Regions from separate parts of the Arthrobacter sp. NQ4 genome, predicted to be linked through region 3. Evidence: predicted binding sites of a transcription regulator. Region 3 holds the regulator's gene; each other region holds the start of a gene.
The links. The regulator HrcA, encoded in region 3, represses chaperone genes, less so after heat shock. The targets are predictions, from matches to a motif close to TTNGCACTCGNNNNNNNCGAGTGCNAA.
Positions count from the first base shown of each region.

Region 1: groL (chaperonin GroEL) is a predicted target of HrcA. The motif match lies at 2,873-2,899, and genes of this name have one in related genera.
Region 2: PUN51_RS03295 (Hsp20/alpha crystallin family protein) is a predicted target of HrcA. The motif match lies at 2,734-2,760, and genes of this name have one in related genera.

Region 1 covers NZ_JARETC010000011.1:103,939-110,281, reverse strand. Annotated here, with positions in the region: gene PUN51_RS16895 (uracil-DNA glycosylase) at 1-93, opposite strand, end outside; gene PUN51_RS16890 (DUF3263 domain-containing protein) at 225-554, shown strand; gene PUN51_RS16885 (LytR C-terminal domain-containing protein) at 606-1,247, shown strand; gene PUN51_RS16880 (cold-shock protein) at 1,313-1,519, shown strand; gene PUN51_RS16875 (ABC transporter substrate-binding protein) at 1,519-2,787, shown strand; gene groL (chaperonin GroEL) at 3,078-4,712, shown strand; gene PUN51_RS16865 (ABC transporter substrate-binding protein) at 4,801-6,111, opposite strand; gene PUN51_RS16860 (ribonuclease HI family protein) at 6,308-6,343, shown strand, end outside.
Region 2 covers NZ_JARETC010000001.1:694,135-700,477, reverse strand. Annotated here, with positions in the region: gene PUN51_RS03305 (hypothetical protein) at 3-566, shown strand; gene PUN51_RS03300 (FAD-dependent monooxygenase) at 579-2,213, shown strand; gene PUN51_RS03295 (Hsp20/alpha crystallin family protein) at 2,835-3,257, shown strand; gene PUN51_RS03290 (NAD(P)H-hydrate dehydratase) at 3,428-4,357, opposite strand; gene PUN51_RS03285 (histidine phosphatase family protein) at 4,341-5,132, opposite strand; gene PUN51_RS03280 (alkaline phosphatase D family protein) at 5,302-6,343, opposite strand, start outside.
Region 3 covers NZ_JARETC010000002.1:299,869-306,211, forward strand. Annotated here, with positions in the region: gene PUN51_RS05205 (16S rRNA (uracil(1498)-N(3))-methyltransferase) at 1-387, opposite strand, end outside; gene dnaJ (molecular chaperone DnaJ) at 390-1,517, opposite strand; gene hrcA (heat-inducible transcriptional repressor HrcA) at 1,606-2,619, opposite strand; gene PUN51_RS05220 (DUF3097 domain-containing protein) at 2,791-3,642, shown strand; gene PUN51_RS05225 (DUF4870 domain-containing protein) at 3,762-4,172, shown strand; gene hemW (radical SAM family heme chaperone HemW) at 4,232-5,461, opposite strand; gene lepA (translation elongation factor 4) at 5,487-6,343, opposite strand, start outside.

The DNA of each region.
Region 1 (6,343 bases), on a different contig from region 3:
CAGCTCTGCCAGTGGCAGCTGCGCCAGATCGGCGAAGCCGGCGGCGTCCGCAGGGTCCTGCTGCAGCTCGAAGAGGGCGTCCGATTCAACCATCGTTCCATTGTTGCAGGGACGGAGCAGGGCCGGCCGGGAACATCCAGCCGGGCGGGCGTAAATGACACCCTTGTTATTCGGCGGCTAGCATAGGGGTAAGACATTGACCCTTACCAGCGAAGGAGTGCGCCGTGGCGGAACCGGCCCGGGAACACCTGCCGGAGCAGGATCCAGGGAACTCCCTCCTGGCGGATTTCACCCTTCGTGAGTCCTCCCTGTCCGAGCGTGAACAACAGATGCTGGCGCTGGAACGGCAGTGGTGGAAGTACGCGGGAGCCAAGGAGCAGGCCATCCGTGACCTGTTTGACCTCTCCGCCACCCATTACTACCAGCTCCTGAACGCATTAATTGACCGCGAGGATGCGCTGGCCCACGATCCCATGCTGGTCAAGAGATTGCGTAGACTACGTACGTCGCGCCACCGTGCACGTACTGCCCGGCGCCTGGGATCCGACGCTTAAGACGCCCCAGGCCGGGACAACAGCCGCAATCAACAAGGATGTCCTTCCACCATGACCAGATACGCCCGCGATGAATTCGACAAAGTCCCGGAGGCTGCGTCGCGACAAGGTGTCCACCGGACGGCCTCGGCCCCGTCCCGCGTGCGGCTGTGGCCCATCCTGGCGATGGGAGTGGCGGCCCTGGCCATAGGGTTGGTGTCCTTCCTGATCCTTCCCAAACTTGGCTTCAACACTACCGCCAGCCAGGCCTCGGCCAGCGTGGAGTCAGCTCCGCTGGCCGGCACCGGCACAGCCCCTTCGGCCACGCCTTCCGCTTCCGCGCCCGTGGCTTCCACGGTGCCCTCCGCTTCTTCCGAGCCAACCCAGGACGCCGGCCCCGCTCCGGAGTCCACGGCCCCTGCCAGCCAGCAGGCCGTCGTCGACAGGACCCAGGCCGTTGCCATCTACAATGCCGCCGGTACGGCGGGGCTGGCCAGCCGGGTAGGCGGAACCGTCCAGGGTGACGGTTGGCGGCTCGGCCAGGTTGGCAACTGGTCCGGAGCCCCGCAAAAGTCCTCCGTGATTTTCTACGCGGGCCCCCAGCATCTGGCCAGCGCCCAGGCGCTTTCCAGTCTGCTGAACATCCCCACTGTGGTGGACAGTACCGAATTCCAGTCGCCGCTCGTTGTGGTCCTGGGCCCGGGTTACCGGTAGCCGCACGCCGTCCAGTAACGCCGGTCCGGTCTCCACCTGGCCCCAAACGGAAAGAGTTGTTCATCATGGCACTGGGAACCGTGAAATGGTTCAACGCTGAAAAGGGATACGGCTTCATCACCGTTGACGGCTCCGGTGATGACATTTTTGTCCACTGGTCCGCAATCCAGGGGGAGGGGTACCGTGCCCTGGCCGAGGGGCAGCGGGTGCAGCTCGATGTGGGCGAGGGTGAAAAGGGTCCGCAGGCGGAAAACGTCCGGCCGGCCCAGTGATGCCTGCTCTGCGGCGGGATGGCCGCGTCCGGGCGGCCCTCGCCCTGTCCGCGGCAGCAGTTCTTTCGATGACGGCATGCGCCGGTACCGGCGGCAACGCCAGGGTGGAAACGGCGGAGGCCTCCGGCGACGGCGTGCTGCGGGTGGGGATGATCCTGGACAATGCCGGTGACAATGCCTTCCTTAACGCTCCCCAGCTGGCTGCCGCCAAGCTCGCCGTCCAGGACATCAACGCCGCCGGCGGACACAAAGGCCGGCCGGTGGAGCTCCTCCCGGTGCACCCGGACCAGGACCCGGGAAAGCAGGCGAAGGACCTCGCCGCCGCCAAAGCGGATGTGGTGATCGGACCCACCGATTCCAGCCATGCGGCCGCCGCGGTGGACGTTCTGTCCCACGCGCGCATACCGGTCATCTCGCCGGCCAACACCGCCGCAGGCCTGTCAGGGCTCGCCAGCGGAGGCTACTATTTCCGCACCGCCGCAGCCGACGTCGCCCAGGGCCCCGTGCTGGCAAAACTCGCCAAGGACTCCGGGGCGGCCACCATCACTGTGCTGTACCAGGAGGGCTCCTACGGCAAGGACCTCTCCGCTGCCGTCACGGACGCTGCGACAAAGTCCGGACTCACGGTCCTGCCCGGGGCCGGCTTCAAGGACGGTGCCGCCGCCGAAGCCGCGCGCTCCACCGCAAAGGCCAAGCCTGACGCCGTCGTCCTGATTGCCCGCGAGGGCGCGCAGGACGCCCTGGCCGGGCTGGACAGCACCGGCCTCACCGGTTCACGGATCATCCTCAGCGACGGCGCGTTTGCCCGCTACGGCTCCAGGCTCGCCTCCGGCACCCTCGAGGGCACACGCGCCGTCGTCCCCGGACAGTTGCCCACCGCTGCCTTCCAGGCAAAACTGCTGGCGGTGGACCCTGCCCTCAAGGACGTCTCCTACGCTGCCGAAACCTACGACGCCGTCACGCTGGCGGCCCTCGCCGCAGCACGTGCCCAGGATGACGCCGGACGCTCCATTGCCGGCAACCTGATTGCCGTCTCCGGAGGGGCAGCCGGCCCCGGCGCCGGAGTGCCAACCGCCCCATGCTTGAGCTACAAGGAGTGCCTGGGCGGCCTTGCTGCCGGCCCGGACATCAACTATGACGGCGAATCCGGCCCGGTGGCCTTCGATGCCAAGGGCGACATCACCAAGGCCCTCTTCTCCGTGTACACCTTCGGACCCGACAACAACCCCACCCTGTCGGGCCGGGAGACAGCCGGACACTCCGGCTGATCGCCCTGGGCGAAGCGGCCCCGTCCTGCAGGGTGTTACGCGTCTTTTCGCTTGCACTCTCACCTGGGGAGTGCTAATTATTGACTTAGCACTCTGACGCACCGACTGCTAAAGCACCGCCTGGTTCCGGCCGGCAGCGCACGGCACCGGTCGAGGAGCGAAAGAAACACCTCACTTCAGTGAGATCCCCGCCCGGAGGCATACAGAGGCCGCCGGCAAAGGATCGTCCGTCGCGGGCACTGCAGCGAAGGTTCATTCTTAACGACTGTCCCGAAAGGACTACTGCCGTTATGGCCAAGATCATTGCATTTGATGAAGAGGCACGCCGCGGCCTTGAGCGTGGCCTGAACACCCTCGCCGACGCCGTTAAGGTCACCCTCGGCCCGCGTGGACGCAACGTCGTCCTCGAAAAGAAGTGGGGCGCCCCCACGATCACCAACGATGGTGTTTCCATCGCCAAGGAGATCGAGCTGGACGATCCCTACGAGAAGATCGGCGCAGAGCTGGTCAAGGAAGTTGCCAAGAAGACCGACGACGTTGCCGGTGACGGCACCACCACGGCAACCGTCCTGGCCCAGGCCCTGGTCAAGGAAGGCCTGCGCAACGTTGCCGCCGGCGCCGACCCGCTGTCCCTCAAGCGCGGTATCGAAAAGGCTGTTGAGGCCGTCACCGCCGAGCTGCTGAACTCCGCCAAGGAAATCGAAACCAAGGAAGAGATCGCGGCTACCGCCTCCATCTCCGCCGGTGACGACGAGATCGGTGCCCTTATCGCCGAAGCCCTGGACAAGGTGGGCAAGGAAGGCGTCATCACGGTCGAGGAGTCCAACACCTTCGGCCTGGAGCTGGAACTCACCGAAGGCATGCGCTTCGACAAGGGTTACATCTCCGCCTACTTCGTCACCGACGCTGAGCGCCAGGAAACGGTCCTCGAGGATCCGTACATCCTGATCGTCAACTCCAAGATCTCCAACGTCAAGGAACTGGTTGCTGTCCTGGAAAAGGTCATGCAGTCCAACAAGCCGCTGCTGATCATTGCCGAGGACATCGAGGGCGAGGCCCTGGCCACCCTGATCGTGAACAAGATCCGCGGCACCTTCAAGTCCGTCGCCGTCAAGGCTCCGGGCTTCGGTGACCGCCGCAAGGCCCAGCTCGCCGACATCGCCGTCCTCACCGGCGGCCAGGTCATCTCCGAGGAAGTTGGCCTCAAGCTGGAGACTGCCGGCCTGGAGCTCCTGGGCCAGGCCCGCAAGGTTGTTGTCACCAAGGACGAGACCACCATCGTCGAAGGTGCCGGCGACGCCGACCAGATCGCCGGCCGCGTGTCCCAGATCCGCGCCGAGATCGAGAACTCCGACTCCGACTACGACCGCGAGAAGCTGCAGGAGCGCCTGGCCAAGCTGGCCGGCGGCGTTGCAGTTATCAAGGCCGGAGCTGCAACCGAGGTTGAGCTCAAGGAGCGCAAGCACCGCATTGAAGACGCCGTGCGCAACGCCAAGGCTGCAGTTGAAGAAGGCATCGTCGCCGGTGGCGGCGTGGCCCTGATCCAGGCCGGTGCCAAGGCATTTGCCAACCTTCAGCTCTCCGGCGACGAAGCAACGGGCGCCAACATCGTCCGCGTTGCCATCGACGCTCCGCTGAAGCAGATCGCCTTCAACGCCGGCATGGAGCCTGGCGTAGTTGTCGACAAGGTCCGCGGCCTGCCCGCAGGCCACGGCCTGAACGCAGCAACCGGCGAGTACGTCGACCTGCTGGCTGCCGGCGTCAACGACCCCGTAAAGGTGACCCGCTCTGCTCTGCAGAACGCTGCCTCGATCGCCGGCCTGTTCCTCACCACCGAAGCAGTGGTGGCTGACAAGCCGGAGAAGGTTTCTGCCCCCGCCGGTGGCGACGACATGGGCGGCATGGGCGGCATGGGCGGCTTCTAAGCCTCCCGGCCGGGACCTGCCCCGCCAGTTACGAAAGTGCGGCCCCCTCTTCGGAGGGGGCCGCACTTTTTTGTCCCGCTGCCGGGATCTACTTCCTGGCCGAATCCAGCATCCCCTGGACTTCCTTCTTGAAGGCTTCGGCGGCAGCCTGGGGGGTCTGCCGGTCATACAGCACTTCATCCGTGTAGCGCTTGATGACATTCTGGACGCTTCCCGCACCCACAGGAGGAACCGGGGGCGCGTCCTTGATATCCGGCGCAATGTCCTTCAGGAACCCCACCACGGTGGTGTCTGCCGGCTTGAGCGAGGACGTGATGCTGGAAACGATGTCGCTGTTGGTGGGTACCCCCCTGTCCGTCATCAGGATGGCCCCGGCCTCCGGGCGGTTGGTGAGGTAGTTGATAAACTCCGCGGCTTCCTTGGGATGCTTTGAACGGGATGAGGCGGACCAGAACATCGTCGGCTTGTAGTACATGCCGTTACTGGCCGCCGCGCCGTCGACGCTCGGAGCGCGCAGCATTTTGATGTTGCTGCCGGTGGTGGCCTCAAGCGATCCAAGTTGGTTGGTCCACCACCAGGCCATACCCACCCGGTTGGTGCCGAAGAGGCTTTGCTCAAGGCTGGCCCCGCCGTCTTCCGTCGCCACGTTCGCCGGCGGGCTGGCCTTGGAATCGCGTTGTTCCTTGAGCCGTTCCCAGAAGGAGGCGGCCGTGCCGGCCTCAAAGCCGAGCTTGCCGTCAGCGGAGTAGAGGTTTTCCCCGTGCTGGCGCAGCCAGATGATCAGGTCGGCCTCGTTGCTGCCGTAGGCGGCACCATAGGTCTTCCCGTCACTCGCGGCGCTGAGCTTCGCGGCGGTGTCCATGAATTCTTTCCACGTCCACGTCTTGTCATCCGGGACGGGTATGCCGGCCGCTTCAAATACCTTGGTGTTGGCCATGATGACGTAGGCATTCTGGCCTGTGCTCAGGCCATACTGTGCGCCGCTGTACTGGCCGGACGCGAGGGCTTCCTTGTCCAGTTTCGACGTGTCGATGCCGTCCTGCTTGGACAAGTCCATGAGGGCGCCGCGGCCGCCGTATTCGGCGATGTACTTCTGGTCCATCTGAATGACGTCGGGCGCATCGTTGGCGGCGGTCTTTGTGGCCAGCTTGTCCCAGTAGCTGGACCATTCGCCGGGCTCGGCCTTGACCTTGATGTTTGGATGGGACGCCTCAAACGCGGCGATGACCTTGTCTGTCTGTCCGTTGAGGTACTCGTTGCCCCACCATGCGAACCGCAGGGTTACCTGGCCGTTGTCGCCCGATCCGCCCGGGGCTCCGCAGCCTGTGGCCAGGATGGACAGGGCAAGGGCGGCAGCGCCAAGCTGGAAACTGCGGCGGCTTACGACTGGAATCGTCATTGATGTTCCTTCCGGGTTGGCTTCTCCGGCGCGGCCCAGCACGGTCGCCCGGCGTAGTCCAAGGATGAGAGAAACCGCTTTCTCATGTGATGCTGTGATTGTTTCGCGCATCCGGCACCCCCGTCAAGAATTTTCGGTAAACGTTTTCCCACATCTTCGCCGGGCCGCTGTCGGCCGCTTCTGGCAGGATGGACCGGTGACGATTACTGCAGCGGCTGATGGTTCGGCCTTG
Region 2 (6,343 bases), on a different contig from region 3:
CCATGACCGTGGAATCCGGACCCGCTCCCCGGGCCCAGGCATGGCTGGCGGTGGCCCGCTGCGTGGCGGCGTCCTGTGCCATGCTGGTCCGCCGGCAGGTCCATCTTCCGAAACACAATGTTGGCAGGGTGCTGCGGTTCGCCGACGGAAGCACCGCGCGGGTCTACCGGGAGACCGCCGTCGACCGCCGGCCCGCCGAGCCCTGCGTCCTGGTGGTGGCCTTCACCCTCCGGCTGGTCCGCGGCAGGGCGCACCGCCTGTTCGAGGCGGAGAGCCTGATGAACACCCCGCTCTTTGTGGGGTTCCCGGGGTTTGTCTCCAAGCTTTGGTGCGCCCACGACACCTTCGGCGCCTACCGCGGGCTGTACGAATGGGACGGTCCCGAACGCGCCCGCAAGTACGCCGCAGCCCTGTGGCGCGTCCTGGAACTGGTCAGCGTCCCCGGGTCCATCAGCTACAAGGTGCTTCCCGGACTGCGCCGCGACGACGTGCTCGCCAATCCCGCCGCGATGCCGGCCGCTGCCCAGGCGGACCACGCCTGGTGGCGGCTCCTCAACCCCAACTAACATCCGCCGCCCATGCCACCCGGTCAAGGTACGACGGCGGACAGCGACGTCCTGGTGGTGGGCGCTGGTCCCGCCGGACTCACCACTGCCCTCCAGGCCCACGCCCACGGCGCAACAGTGCGGGTGGTGGACCGGCGCGCGAACAGGGCGCGTCCGTCCCGCGCCATGATGCTGCACGCCAGGGCGCTCGAGGGCCTGCGCCCGCTGGGGGTGACCGATGAGCTGCTCAACCGCGCCGACACCACTCCCGAGGCACGCATCCACCTGGGCCGGCACGTTGTCGAAGCCCGGCTGGGCCATGCGGACCTCCCGGACACGGCCTTCCCACACCTCACCCTGGTCCGGCAGGCCGACGTCGAGGACGTCCTCTGCCAGGCGCTTCAGGCCCGGGGGATCCACGTGGACTGGGGCGTGGAGTTCCACGGGTTCGAGCGGGAGCCAGCCCTGGCGTCCACGCAAAGCCTGGTGCGCGCGGAGCTGCAACCCGCCGGCGGCCTGGGGCGCAACCTGGCGGAGCACCACGTGTCCCGGTTCCTGGCCGGCTGCGACGGGCAGTCCAGCACTGTCCGGGGCCTGACCGGTGCGCAGTGGCGCGGGGGCCCGTACGGGGTGGAAGCGGTCATGGCCGACCTTGAACTTGATGGCTCCCTCGACGAGGGGTTGCTGCACGTGGCCGTCGGCGCCGCCGGGCTGGTCTTCCTGTTCGCGCTGGGCGAAGGTGCCACCTGGCGAATGCTGGCAACCCGTCCGGCAGCCCCGGCGCCGGGAGCCCGGTTCGGCCAGCTGGGTCCGCCCGTTTCCGCAGAGGAGGTGGCCCGGCTGGTGGGGGAATCGGGACTGGGTGGATCCGGCCTGGGTGCTGCGGTCAGGGAGGTGCGCTGGTCGGCGCAGATTCCGCTGCAGCACCGGATTGCCAGCACCTTCGGCGCCAGTCCTGTCTTCCTGGCCGGTGATTCCGCGCACGCCCACTCACCCGCCGGCGGCCAGGGCATGAACAACGGCATCCTGGATGCCCTCAACCTCGGCTGGAAGCTGGGCTTCGCCTCGTCCGCAGGTACGCCGCTCCCGGAACTGCTGGACAGCTACGGGCAGGAGCGGCGGCTGGCGGCCCGGCGCGTACTGGCGCTGACGCACGTGATCTTCTTCGGCGAAGCCTCGCCGCATCCGGTGGCCCGGCTGGTCCGGAGCGCCCTGCCCGTCTTCGCGCCGGTGCTGCCGCTGCTGCTGCGCCGGCGGTGGCTCACTTCCAAGGGCATCAGGTTGCTGGCCCAGCCGTTCGTGAACTACCGCGGCAGTGCGATATCACGAGACCGTATGCCCGGGGCCGGCGGATGGCCGAGGCCTGGGGAGCGGCTGCCGGACGGGCCCGCTTCCGTGGGCGGACGGGTGGCCCGTCTTCACGACCTGACCGCGGTGCCGGGCATCCACCTGTTGTTCGAGCGCGACGCCGCGCCGGGCACACTGGGTGCCGGGCCCGCTTTCCCTGCGGGTCCCGGTTCGCCACTGGTCCACGTCCACCGGCTCACCAGCCACCCTGGGCGGGGCGTGGTGGCGGTCCGCCCGGACGGGTACGTCGGCTACCGCTGCGGTGAGGCCGACCCTGGCGAGCTTGGGTCGTGGCTGCGGCTGGTGGGTGCCGCGGACTGAAGGCTGCACACGGTGGCAACCACCCGCCGTCGTGTTGCTCCATCACTTATGGCTCCCAAAACCGGTGTTTAGGAACCCACAACTGATGGAGCAAGGGGGGAGGGGAAGGGTGGTTGCGGGGGGACGGCAAGCGTAGTCTGGTCAGTCCAAGGCAGGTCCGCCCTATGCGTGATTTGCCAGTATGATCCGCCCAGTGTGAGAGGGGAAGTTCCATGACCATCCCGCCAGTGCACGAACCAGAGCCGTTTCCGCCCGAACCTGGCCCGGAGCCCACGTCCCCGGACCCCACCCAGCCGCGCCCGCCCGGCCCGCCGTCCCCGAACCCGTTCCCCGCACCACCGTCACCGGGGCCGCTGCCCGTCCCGGACCCGGGCCCCGCTCCGCTCCGTCCGGACCCCACCAGGGACTGACCGCAAACCTTGGAAGGGGGCTTCCGCCGGCTGCGTATGCGCAGGTGGAAGGCCCCTTTTCCGTGCCTGGGCAAGGGCCGGAAAACCACCGGAATCCGCTGCCGCAAACTCTTGCAGACTTACTCCTCCAGTGCTAAAAAATCTATATCAGCCACTACAGATCGGCTGATACGGAAACTGTGTTGGACCATCTCTTACGAGGAGGGAAGCCATGTTGATGCGAACCGATCCGTTCCGCGAGCTGGACAGGCTGGCCCAGCAGGTCCTCGGCACGGCTGCACGCCCGGCGGCGATGCCGATGGATGCATGGCGCGAGGACCAGGAATTCGTCGTGGCCTTCGATTTGCCCGGTGTTTCGGTGGACTCGGTGGACCTGGATGTTGAACGGAATGTCCTGACGGTGCGGGCCGAACGCCCGGACCCGGCGGGCAAGGACATCGAGCTGGTCGCCTCTGAACGGCCGCGCGGCGTCTTCAGCCGCCAACTGATCCTGGGCGACACCCTGGACACCGAACATGTCAAGGCCAGCTACGACGCAGGTGTCCTGACGCTGCGCATCCCGGTCGCCGAAAAGGCCAAGCCGCGCAAGATCGAGATCGAAACGAAGGGGGCAAAGCAGGAAATCGCCGCTTAGTTCACACAGGACCGGGAGGCGGGCTCATCTGTTGACTGCCTTTTTGGGGCGAATCGCCATTCTGTGCACGCCACAGCGCCAGACAGCGCACCGGCAGCGTAGGCCTTAACCTCCCGCTACGGTGGCCCCCGGCTTCGGCCGGGGGCCATCCACGCGTCCGGGGACTTGCGTCAGACGCTGAGCTCCAGCATCAGGGCGGGCAGTTCATCGGCGAGTTCGCGGGCCAGGAATCCCAGCGGCCCCAGCCTGCTGGCCAGCCGGTCCGCTGCCGCCGCGTGCAGGTGGGTACCCCAGCAGGCCGCCTGGGCGCCGGTGGTTCCGCGGGCCCGGAGCCCGGCAATCGCCCCTGCCAGGACGTCGCCGCTGCCGGAGGTCCCCAGGCCGCCGTAGCCTGTGGTGATCTTCCAGAGTTCGGGTTCGTCCGGGTCCGGGCCGGGCGGCCGGGCGATCAGTCCCTGGCAGCTGACCACGGCGCCGTACCGGGCGGAGATCTCGGCGAGGTCCTTTTCGAGGTCCGCCACGTCCCGTCCCAGCAGGATGCTGGCTTCGGTGGGGTTCGGGGTGAGGATCAGCCGGCCGCGCCAGGGGTCCAGCTGATCCTCGAGCTGCACCAGGGCGCCCAGTGCGTAGGCATCGAGGACGACGGCGGGCCGTTCCGTGCCGTCCGGATCGGAGGCTCCGTCACGGCCTGCCTCGCGTTCCAGCAGCGCCTCGAGCAGTTCGCCGGCGAGGTCGGGGTCGTCCAGCCCGGGCCCGACCAGCAGGGTGTCCGCCCGGTCCAGGTAGGAGGCTATCGGCGCCAGCTCCGGCTTGACGGATCCCCCCGGAGTTTCCGGCAGGCCAATGGCGCCGCACTCCGGCAAGGCAACCCCCAGCTGCACGGCCACCGATTCCGCCACCGCCAGTGTGAGCTTCCCGGCCCCCGCGCGCAGGGCCGAAACCCCGGCCAGCAGCGCAGCACCGGGAGTGGCCCGGGCGCCGCCCACCACCAGCACGGACCCGCGAGAGTACTTGTCCGCGCCCGGCGCCGGCAGCGGCCATTCGCGCAGGAGTGACGGCGCTACCAGTGTGGCGCCGGAGGAGTCACCGCGGCCGGACACTGGTGTCTCCCGCGTGCTCGGTGACAGTGACGCCCTGCTCCGCCAGGTGGTCGGCCACGTTGAAGCTTTCCAGCGTCCACGGGCCCACCCCTGAGGGCCGGACGAACCGGGTGATCGAGGCGTTAAGGATGGCTTCCGTGGCCGCGAGGTCCAGCAGTTCCTTTTCGCTGAGTCCTTCGAGGACATACCGGAACAGCATGATCACGGCGTCGTGGCACACCAGCATCACCCGGTGGCCGGTGCCCAGGTTGTTCAGTTCCGCCAGCACCGACCGCAGCCGCAGCGCTACGTCGGCCCAGGATTCCCCTCCCGGCGGCCGGTAGTACAGCTTGCCCAGCCATTCCCGGCGCTCGGATTCCTCGGGGTAGCGGTTCTCGACGCCCAGCCGGGTGAGCCGGTCCAGGATGCCGAGCTCGCGGTCGCGGAGCCGCTCGTCGATGCGCACCTCCAACGGCCAGCCGGCGGTTTCCACCGCAATCTCGGCCGTCTGCCGGGCACGCGCATAGGGGGAGGAAACCACTGCGTCCGGGCGGAACTCCCCGGCAATCCGTCCCAGCGCGGTGCCCAGCGCCTCGGCCTGGTCCCTTCCCGTTCCGGACAGGTCCACGTCCGCGTCCCGGGCGGGAACCTGGATGACCTCCACGCCGGCCTCGCGCGCCTCGGTGGCCGCAACGTTGCCTTCGCTCTCGCCATGCCGGATCAGCAGCAGCTCCACCGCCCCGGCCTCCTGGACCGCCTCCGTCAGGCCGTCGTCGTTCGAAGATCCACCGTTCACAAACCCACCCCATCCTCGCCGTGCAAAACCGTGCCTCATGCCGTGCCGAATTCAGGAACACTACCAACGGCGTACCCGGGGGCGGCGGAAAATAACGGACGACGGCGGCAGGGCACCGTGGGTGCGCGCGCCGCCGTCGCCATCGCAACAGAACGGGATGGAATCGACGTTACCGCTCGGGCGTCAGGACCTTGGAGAACACGGTGCCGCCGTTGGCGTTCCGGAGGCTCACGGTGAAGCTGTTGTCCTCACCGAGCTGGACGTGCCCGAAGAACTGGTTCTCGCCGTCGCGCGGGGACTCGCCGGCAAAGCGCCCGGTCTTGGAGAACACCACCTCGGGGCCAAACGTGCCGTCCATGGAGTTGGGGCCGAACGATCCCGCCGCGATGGGACCGGCCACGAACTCCCAGAACGGGTCGAAGTCGGTGAAGGCGGCCCGCTCGGGGGAGTAGTGGTGGGCGGCGCAGTAGTGCACGTCCGCGGTAAGCCACACCGTGTTCTTCACGCCGTTGCGCTTGAAGGCACTCAGCACCCCGGCGATCTCCAGCTCACGGCCTAGCGGGGTTCCGGCGTCGCGGTTGGACAGGCTCTCCTGGTTCACCGGGCCGTCCGGGACCACCACTCCCAGCGGGAGGTCGTTGGCGATCACCTTCCAGGTGGCCTTGGACTTGGAGACCTCGCTGACCAGCCAGTCCACCTGCTCCTGGCCCAGGATGGCGGTGGCGTAGGGTTCCTTGCCGTCGGTGTTGGGGGACTTGTAGGTGCGCATGTCCAGGCAGAAGATGTCCAGCTGGGGACCGCGGGAGATCTTCCGGTAGATGCGGGCCGGCTGGTAGGTGCCGGCGTCGTCGAATGTTCCCGGACGCCAAAGGGCCGAACTGTCGGCGATGGGCATGTTTTCCTGCCAGGCCTGCCGGCCGCGGGCGGCGAGGGTGTTGACGTCCCGCACGGTGTAGCGGGAGTCGTCCAGGATCTGGCCGGGGTACCAGTTGTTGTGCGTCTCGTGGTCATCCCACTGGGCGATCACCGGCACGTCCGCGAACAGGGCGCGCATGTTGGCGTCCATGGAGTTGTAGCGGTGACGGCCGCGGAACTCGGTGAGCGTCTCGGCAACCTTGGACACCTCTTCCGTCACCAGGTTCCGCCACACCTGCCCATCCTTTTCCACCACGGTTTCGGCGATGGGGCCATCAGCATAGATGGTGTCGCCC
Region 3 (6,343 bases):
GCGGGCGGCCCTGTCACCTTTCCAGCGCACAATGGACCGCTCCGACTGCCAGGGTATGACAGCATCGATGCCCAGCTCGGTGGCCGTTTCAATGGCCAGTTCGTCGCGGTCGCCCTTGGCCAGGGCCTGAACCAGCACCAGACGGACGTCCGGCCTGTCTTCCATTGCCAGTGCGCCGCACTCCACTTCAAGTCCCGTGGGCGCGGCGGAGGAGACCGTGCCGCTCATGCGCGCGCCGGCGCCGTCGACAATGTCCACCGCCTCGCCCGGAGACAGGCGTTTGACGGTGACTGCATGCCGGGCCTCCGCCCCTTCGAGGACAAAGAGCTGGCCGGGCACCATGCCCGCCAGTGAACCGGCGGAGGTGAAGAAGACGGGGTTGCTCACCGCTACAGGTTACCGAGCCGGTCCCGGAGCTTGGCGAACATGCCGCCGCTGGCGGCGAGCTTGCCCTCGGTGATCTGTTCGCCGCGGAGCTTGGCGAGCTGCCGGAGGAGGTCCTCCTGTGCCGGGTCGAGCTTGGCCGGAGTGTCCACCTGGAGGTGGACCTTCAGGTCCCCGCGGCCGTATCCCCGCAGGTGCGTGACACCCAGGCCACGCAGGGTGATGATCTCGCCGGACTGTGTTCCGGGCTTGACGTCGATGTCCTGGGTACCGTCGAACGTTTCCAGGCTGACGTCCGTGCCCAGTGCAGCCGCCGTCATGGGGATGTGCAGGGTGGCGTGGAGGTCATCGCCTTCCCGCACGTAGGTGGCGTCATTGTTGACGCGGATTTCCACATACAGGTCACCGGTCGGTCCGCCTGCAGGTCCGGCTTCGCCCTGCCCGGCGAGCTGGATCCGGGTTCCGGTGGCCACACCGGCGGGAACCTTGATGGTCAGCGACCGCCGGCTGCGGATACGGCCCTGGCCGCTGCACTCGTTGCAGGGATCCTTGATGACCGTGCCGAAACCTTCGCAGGTGCCGCAGGGGGCGGCCGTCATGACCTGGCCCAGGATGGAACGCACGGCCCGCTGGACCTGGCCGCTGCCGCCGCAGATGTCGCAGCGCTCGGGGTGGGTGCCGGGCCGGCAGCAGGATCCGTCACAGGTGGGGCAGACCACGGCAGTATCCACTTCGAGCTTCTTGTTCACGCCGAACACGGCGTCGCGGAGGTCGATCCGGACGCTGATGAGGGCGTCCTGGCCGCGGCGGACGCGGGAAGCCGGGCCGGAGGTGCCACCGGCGCCGAAGAAGGTGTCGAAGATGTCCTGGAAAGCAAAGCCCTGGCCCGCGTAACCGGCACCGCCGAAGCCGTTGTCCGTGCCGTTCTCGTTGCCTGTGGTGTCGTAGATCCTCCGCTTTTGGGGGTCGGAAAGGACCTCGTAGGCGTGAGTTACTGCCTTGAAGCGTTCTGAAGCGTCCGCACCGGGGTTTACATCCGGGTGAAGGGTGCGGGCCAGTTTGCGGTAGGCCTTTTTGATCTCTTCGCCCGTAGCTTCGGGTGAGACTCCAAGGACGTCATAGTGGCTGCTCAAAGTTCGTATCTCTTCCTTGTTGTACTGCGTTCAGTTTGGGCGGCCCCGCTCTGTGTTCCGGTCCGGAAAAGGCTCCGGCGGCGAAGAGTCAGGGCCCCAAAATCCTGGAAAGGTAGCGGGCCACAGCCCTGACGGCGGCCATGGTGGTGGGATAGTCCATCCTGGTTGGGCCGAGGATCCCTACCTTCGCGGCGCTGTCCGGGCCGTAGCCGGTGGCCACGACGGAGGCTTCGGCAAGGCCGTCATAAGGGTTTTCCCTTCCGATACTGACGGCGACTCCGCGGTGGTCCTGGGCCATTTCGCTCAACAGCCGCAGCATCACCACCTGTTCCTCCAGTGCCTCGAGCACGGGGCCGATGCTGAGGGGGAAGTCCACGTTGGACCTGGCCAGGTTCGCTGTCCCGGCCATGACCATCCGGTCCTCCCTGGTGTTTTGCGCCAGCCCCTCGAGGCCAAGTGCCAGGGCGTGCGCGGCCTGGCACTGGCCGTGCGCGGTGCCGGCCACGACGGCGGGGAGCGCCTTGGCCAGCTGGCTGAGCGGAGTTCCGGCGAGTGCGGCAAGGAAGCGGGTACGGAGCGCGGCCAGGGCGTCGTCGCCAAGGTCCTGGCCGACGTCGATGACCCGCTGCTCCACCTTGCCGCTGTTGGCAATCAGCACCACCAGCACCTTACGGGGGGCCAGGAGCACGAACTCGATGTGGCGCACCAGTGCCTTGCTGAGGTGCGGATACTGGACCACAGCCACCTGGTTGGTCAGCTGCGACAGCAGCCGGACGGTGCGGTCCAGGACGTCGTCGAGGTCGTCTGCGCCTTCCAGGAGGGACTGGATGGCCCGGCGCTCCGCTGCCGACAGGGGCTTGACGGCCGAGATCTGGTCGACAAAGAGCCGGTAGCCCTTGTCCGTGGGAATCCGGCCTGCACTGGTGTGCGGGGCCGTGATCAATCCCTCGTCTTCAAGGGCCGCCATGTCATTGCGGATGGTTGCACTCGAAACGCCAAGATGATGCCGTTCGACCAATGCCTTTGACCCGACCGGTTCGCGGGAGTGGACGTAGTCCTCCACGATGGCCCGCAGCACTTCCAGTTTGCGTGGCTCGCTCACTCTCCACCTCCATCCATGGTCCGGGGCGCATGCCCCGCCAGGCGCCACCACTGTTAGCACTCGACATGCCTAAGTGCTAACAGTCTATTATGCCTCGGCCCGTTGTTAGCATTGGTACCGCTCCGGGCGAAATTCCGGTGCGGAGGACCTAGCGCTAGGCGGATTGAATCCATGGATTACCAAAACTGGGGGCCCCGCGGCATTTCCGCCCCGGCCAAGGCGGAATTGCCCGAGGTGCCGGTGGAGCGGGGCATGGTGCTCGAGGATGTCCAGTCGGGCTGGGTAGGCGCCGTCACCCGGGTGGAAAAGTCCGGCGGCATGCACGTCGTGGCGCTGGAGGACCGCCGAGGGAAGTCCCGGTCCTTCAAGCTCGGCTTCGGTTTCCTCCTTGAGGGCCGCCCCATCCGGCTGATGCCTCCCGCCGCCCGGCCGGCAGCCTCCGGCCCCGCCGCCGGCAGGACAGCCTCAGGCTCCGTCCGGGTCGCCGGCCAGCGGGCCCAGGTCGCCAAGGCAAGCCGAATCTGGGTGGAAGGCAAGCACGACGCCGAACTGGTGGAAAAGGTCTGGGGAGACGACCTTCGGGTGGAAGGCATCGTCGTCGAACCCCTGCACGGCATTGACGACCTCACCGCTGCAGTTGCCGCCTTCAAACCGGGGCCGGGCCGTCGCCTCGGCGTGCTCGTTGACCACCTCGTCCCTGACTCCAAAGAGTCCCGGATAGCCGACGCCGTCATGGCATCCCCCGGCGCGGCCGGAAATGTCCTGATCGTGGGCCATCCCTATGTGGACGTCTGGCAGGCAATCCGGCCCGCGGTCCTCGGGATCGACAAATGGCCTGCCGTGCCGCGCGGACAGGATTGGAAGACCGGAATCCTGAAGGCCTTTGGCTGGCCGCACGCCACCAAGGAGGACATCGGGCTGGGGTGGCAGAAACTGCTGGGCGCGGTCCGTACCTATGCGGACCTGGAAGCGTCGCTGCTGGGGCGGGTTGAGGAAGTCATCGACTTCCTCACCGTCCCCTGAAGGCCGGGCCCCGGCCCGGGAGCCAGTATTCTTGGTAGTGCAGCGCCTTTTCCGAAGGCCGCTGCACACCGCGCCCGTACATGAAGTCAGCACCACTTGCACCTCCGAAGGAACAGACTGTGGCAGAAAACGCACGTGATCACAGGGACGGCCAGGGCCGTTCCGAGTACCATGGCGTCCCCGCCAATGCGCTGCCGCTCACGGCCAGCGAAGACCGCCAATGGGCCACGCTCGCGCATTTCGGCGGGATACTGGGGTGCGTCCCCTCGCTGCTGATCTACCTGATCTTCCGTGACCGCGGCCCGTTCACCGCGCAGGAATCCAAAGAAGCGCTGAACTTCAGCCTGCCGCCCACCATCGCCGCCGTGCTGGCCAACATCCTGGTGTTCATCCCTTATGTGGGAAACATCTTCGCGGTCATCGCCACCCTGATCTGGGTGGCGCTCACCTGCTTCTCCGTGGCAGCAGGGATCCACGTCAACAAGGGCCAGCCGCACCGCTACCAGTACAACCTGCGCTGGATTAAGTAGCCGCGCCTCCCCGCGGGGCCACCGGCCCCGCGGTACGGGCCCGACGGACGTGGGTACAGTCAGTCGGGCAGGATACGGCGGACTACCGCGTCCGCCAGGAGCCTGCCCTTGAGCGTGAGGACCAGGCGGCCCTGGAAGGCAGCGGCAGGTTCCACCAGGCCGTCCGCAATCAGGCCGGCTATTTGGTGCCGTCCGGCTGCGCTTAGAGTGGAGACTTCAAGCCCTAACTGCAGGCGCGCCTCCAGCATCACCCGCTCCAGGTTCCTGGTGTCGGCATCCAGGGTCTCCCTGCCCGCCGCAGGCGACAGGCCCTGGGACAGGCGGTTCGCGTAAGCGGACGGGTGCTTCACGTTCCACCAGCGCACCCCGCCCACGTGGGAGTGCGCGCCGGGGCCGATGCCCCACCAGTCGTCGCCACGCCAGTAGGCCAGGTTGTGGCGGCACGCGTGCTCCGGGCTCCGCGCCCAGTTGCTGACCTCATACCAGCCGAGCCCGGCTTCGGTGATGAGCTGGTCGGCGAGTTCGTACTTGTCGGCGTGGTCGTCGTCGTCAATTCCCGGCACCTCGCCGCGGCGCATCTGCGCGGCCAGCTTGGTCCCGTCCTCGACAATCAGGGCGTAGGCGCTGATGTGGTCCGGCTGGTAGGAGAGGGCAGTCTCCAGGGAGTGGCGCCAGTCCGCCAGCGACTCCCCCGGCGTGCCGTAAATCAGGTCCAGGCTGACATCCAGCCCGGCCTCCCGCGCCCACTGCACCACCTGCGGAACGCGGCTGGGCGTGTGGGTGCGGTCCAGGACCTTGAGCACATGCGGAACGGCGGACTGCATGCCGAAAGAAATCCTGGTGAAGCCCGCCTCCTTGAGGACGGCGAGGGATTCGGGGGTGACCGAATCGGGGTTGGCTTCGGTGGTGACCTCGGCTCCGTCCTCGATGCCCCACTGGTCAATGGCAGCGCGAAGGATCAGGGCGAGGTCATCTGCCGGCAGCAGGGTGGGCGTGCCGCCGCCGAAAAAGACAGTGCCGAGCTTCCGCTCCGGCAGCCCTGACCGTGCCATCACGGTGCCGGCCAGGGACACTTCCGACACGGCGGTTTGGGCGTAGGCATCCTGTGACGCGCCGCCGCCCAGTTCCGTGGCGGTGTAGGTGTTGAAATCGCAGTACCCGCAGCGCACGGCGCAGAACGGGATGTGGACGTACAGGCCAAAGGCCCGGGCCGCCGCACCGTCTGCTGCCTGCGCAGGCAGCAGACCGTCCGACGGCGCCGGGTCGCCGAGGGGAAGAACGCTGGGCATCAGCGGGTCCCCTGCTGCGCAGTGGTCACTTCTTCTTGGCCTTGTCCTTTGATTCGTCGGTGGTGAGGGCCGCAATGAACGCTTCCTGCGGCACCTCCACCGTTCCCACCATCTTCATGCGCTTCTTGCCTTCTTTTTGCTTTTCCAGCAGCTTGCGCTTTCGTGAGATGTCACCGCCGTAGCACTTGGCCAGCACGTCCTTGCGGATGGCCCGGATGCTTTCGCGGGCGATGATCCTGGATCCGATGGCCGCCTGGATGGGCACCTCGAACTGTTGCCGCGGGATGAGTTCGCGGAGCTTTCCGGTCATCATCACGCCGTAGGCGTAGGCCTTGTCCCGGTGGGTGATGGCGCTGAAGGCGTCCACTTGCTCGCCCTGGAGCATGATGTCCACCTTCACCAGGTCGGCAACCTGCTCGCCGTCGGCCTTCCAGTCCAGAGAGCCGTAGCCACGGGTCTTTGACTTCAGGATGTCGAAGAAGTCGAAGACGATTTCGGCCAGCGGCAGCCGGTAGCGGATTTCCACCCGGTCCTCGGAGAGGTAGTCCATGCCGCCCATCACGCCGCGGCGGGACTGGCACAGTTCCATGATGGCGCCGACGAATTCGTTGGGCGCCAGGATGGTGGCCGAAACCATGGGTTCGCGGACCTCGGCGATTTTGCCCGTGGGGTACTCGCTGGGGTTGGTCACGCGGACCACCTTCTTATCCTCCAGGGTCACCTCGTATTCCACGTTGGGTGCCGTGGAGATGAGGTCCAGGTTGTATTCGCGTTCCAGGCGTTCGCGGGTGATCTCAAGGTGCAGCAGGCCCAGGAAACCCACACGGAAGCCGAAGCCCAGCGCAGCGGAGGTCTCCGGTTCGTACACCAGTGCGGCGTCGT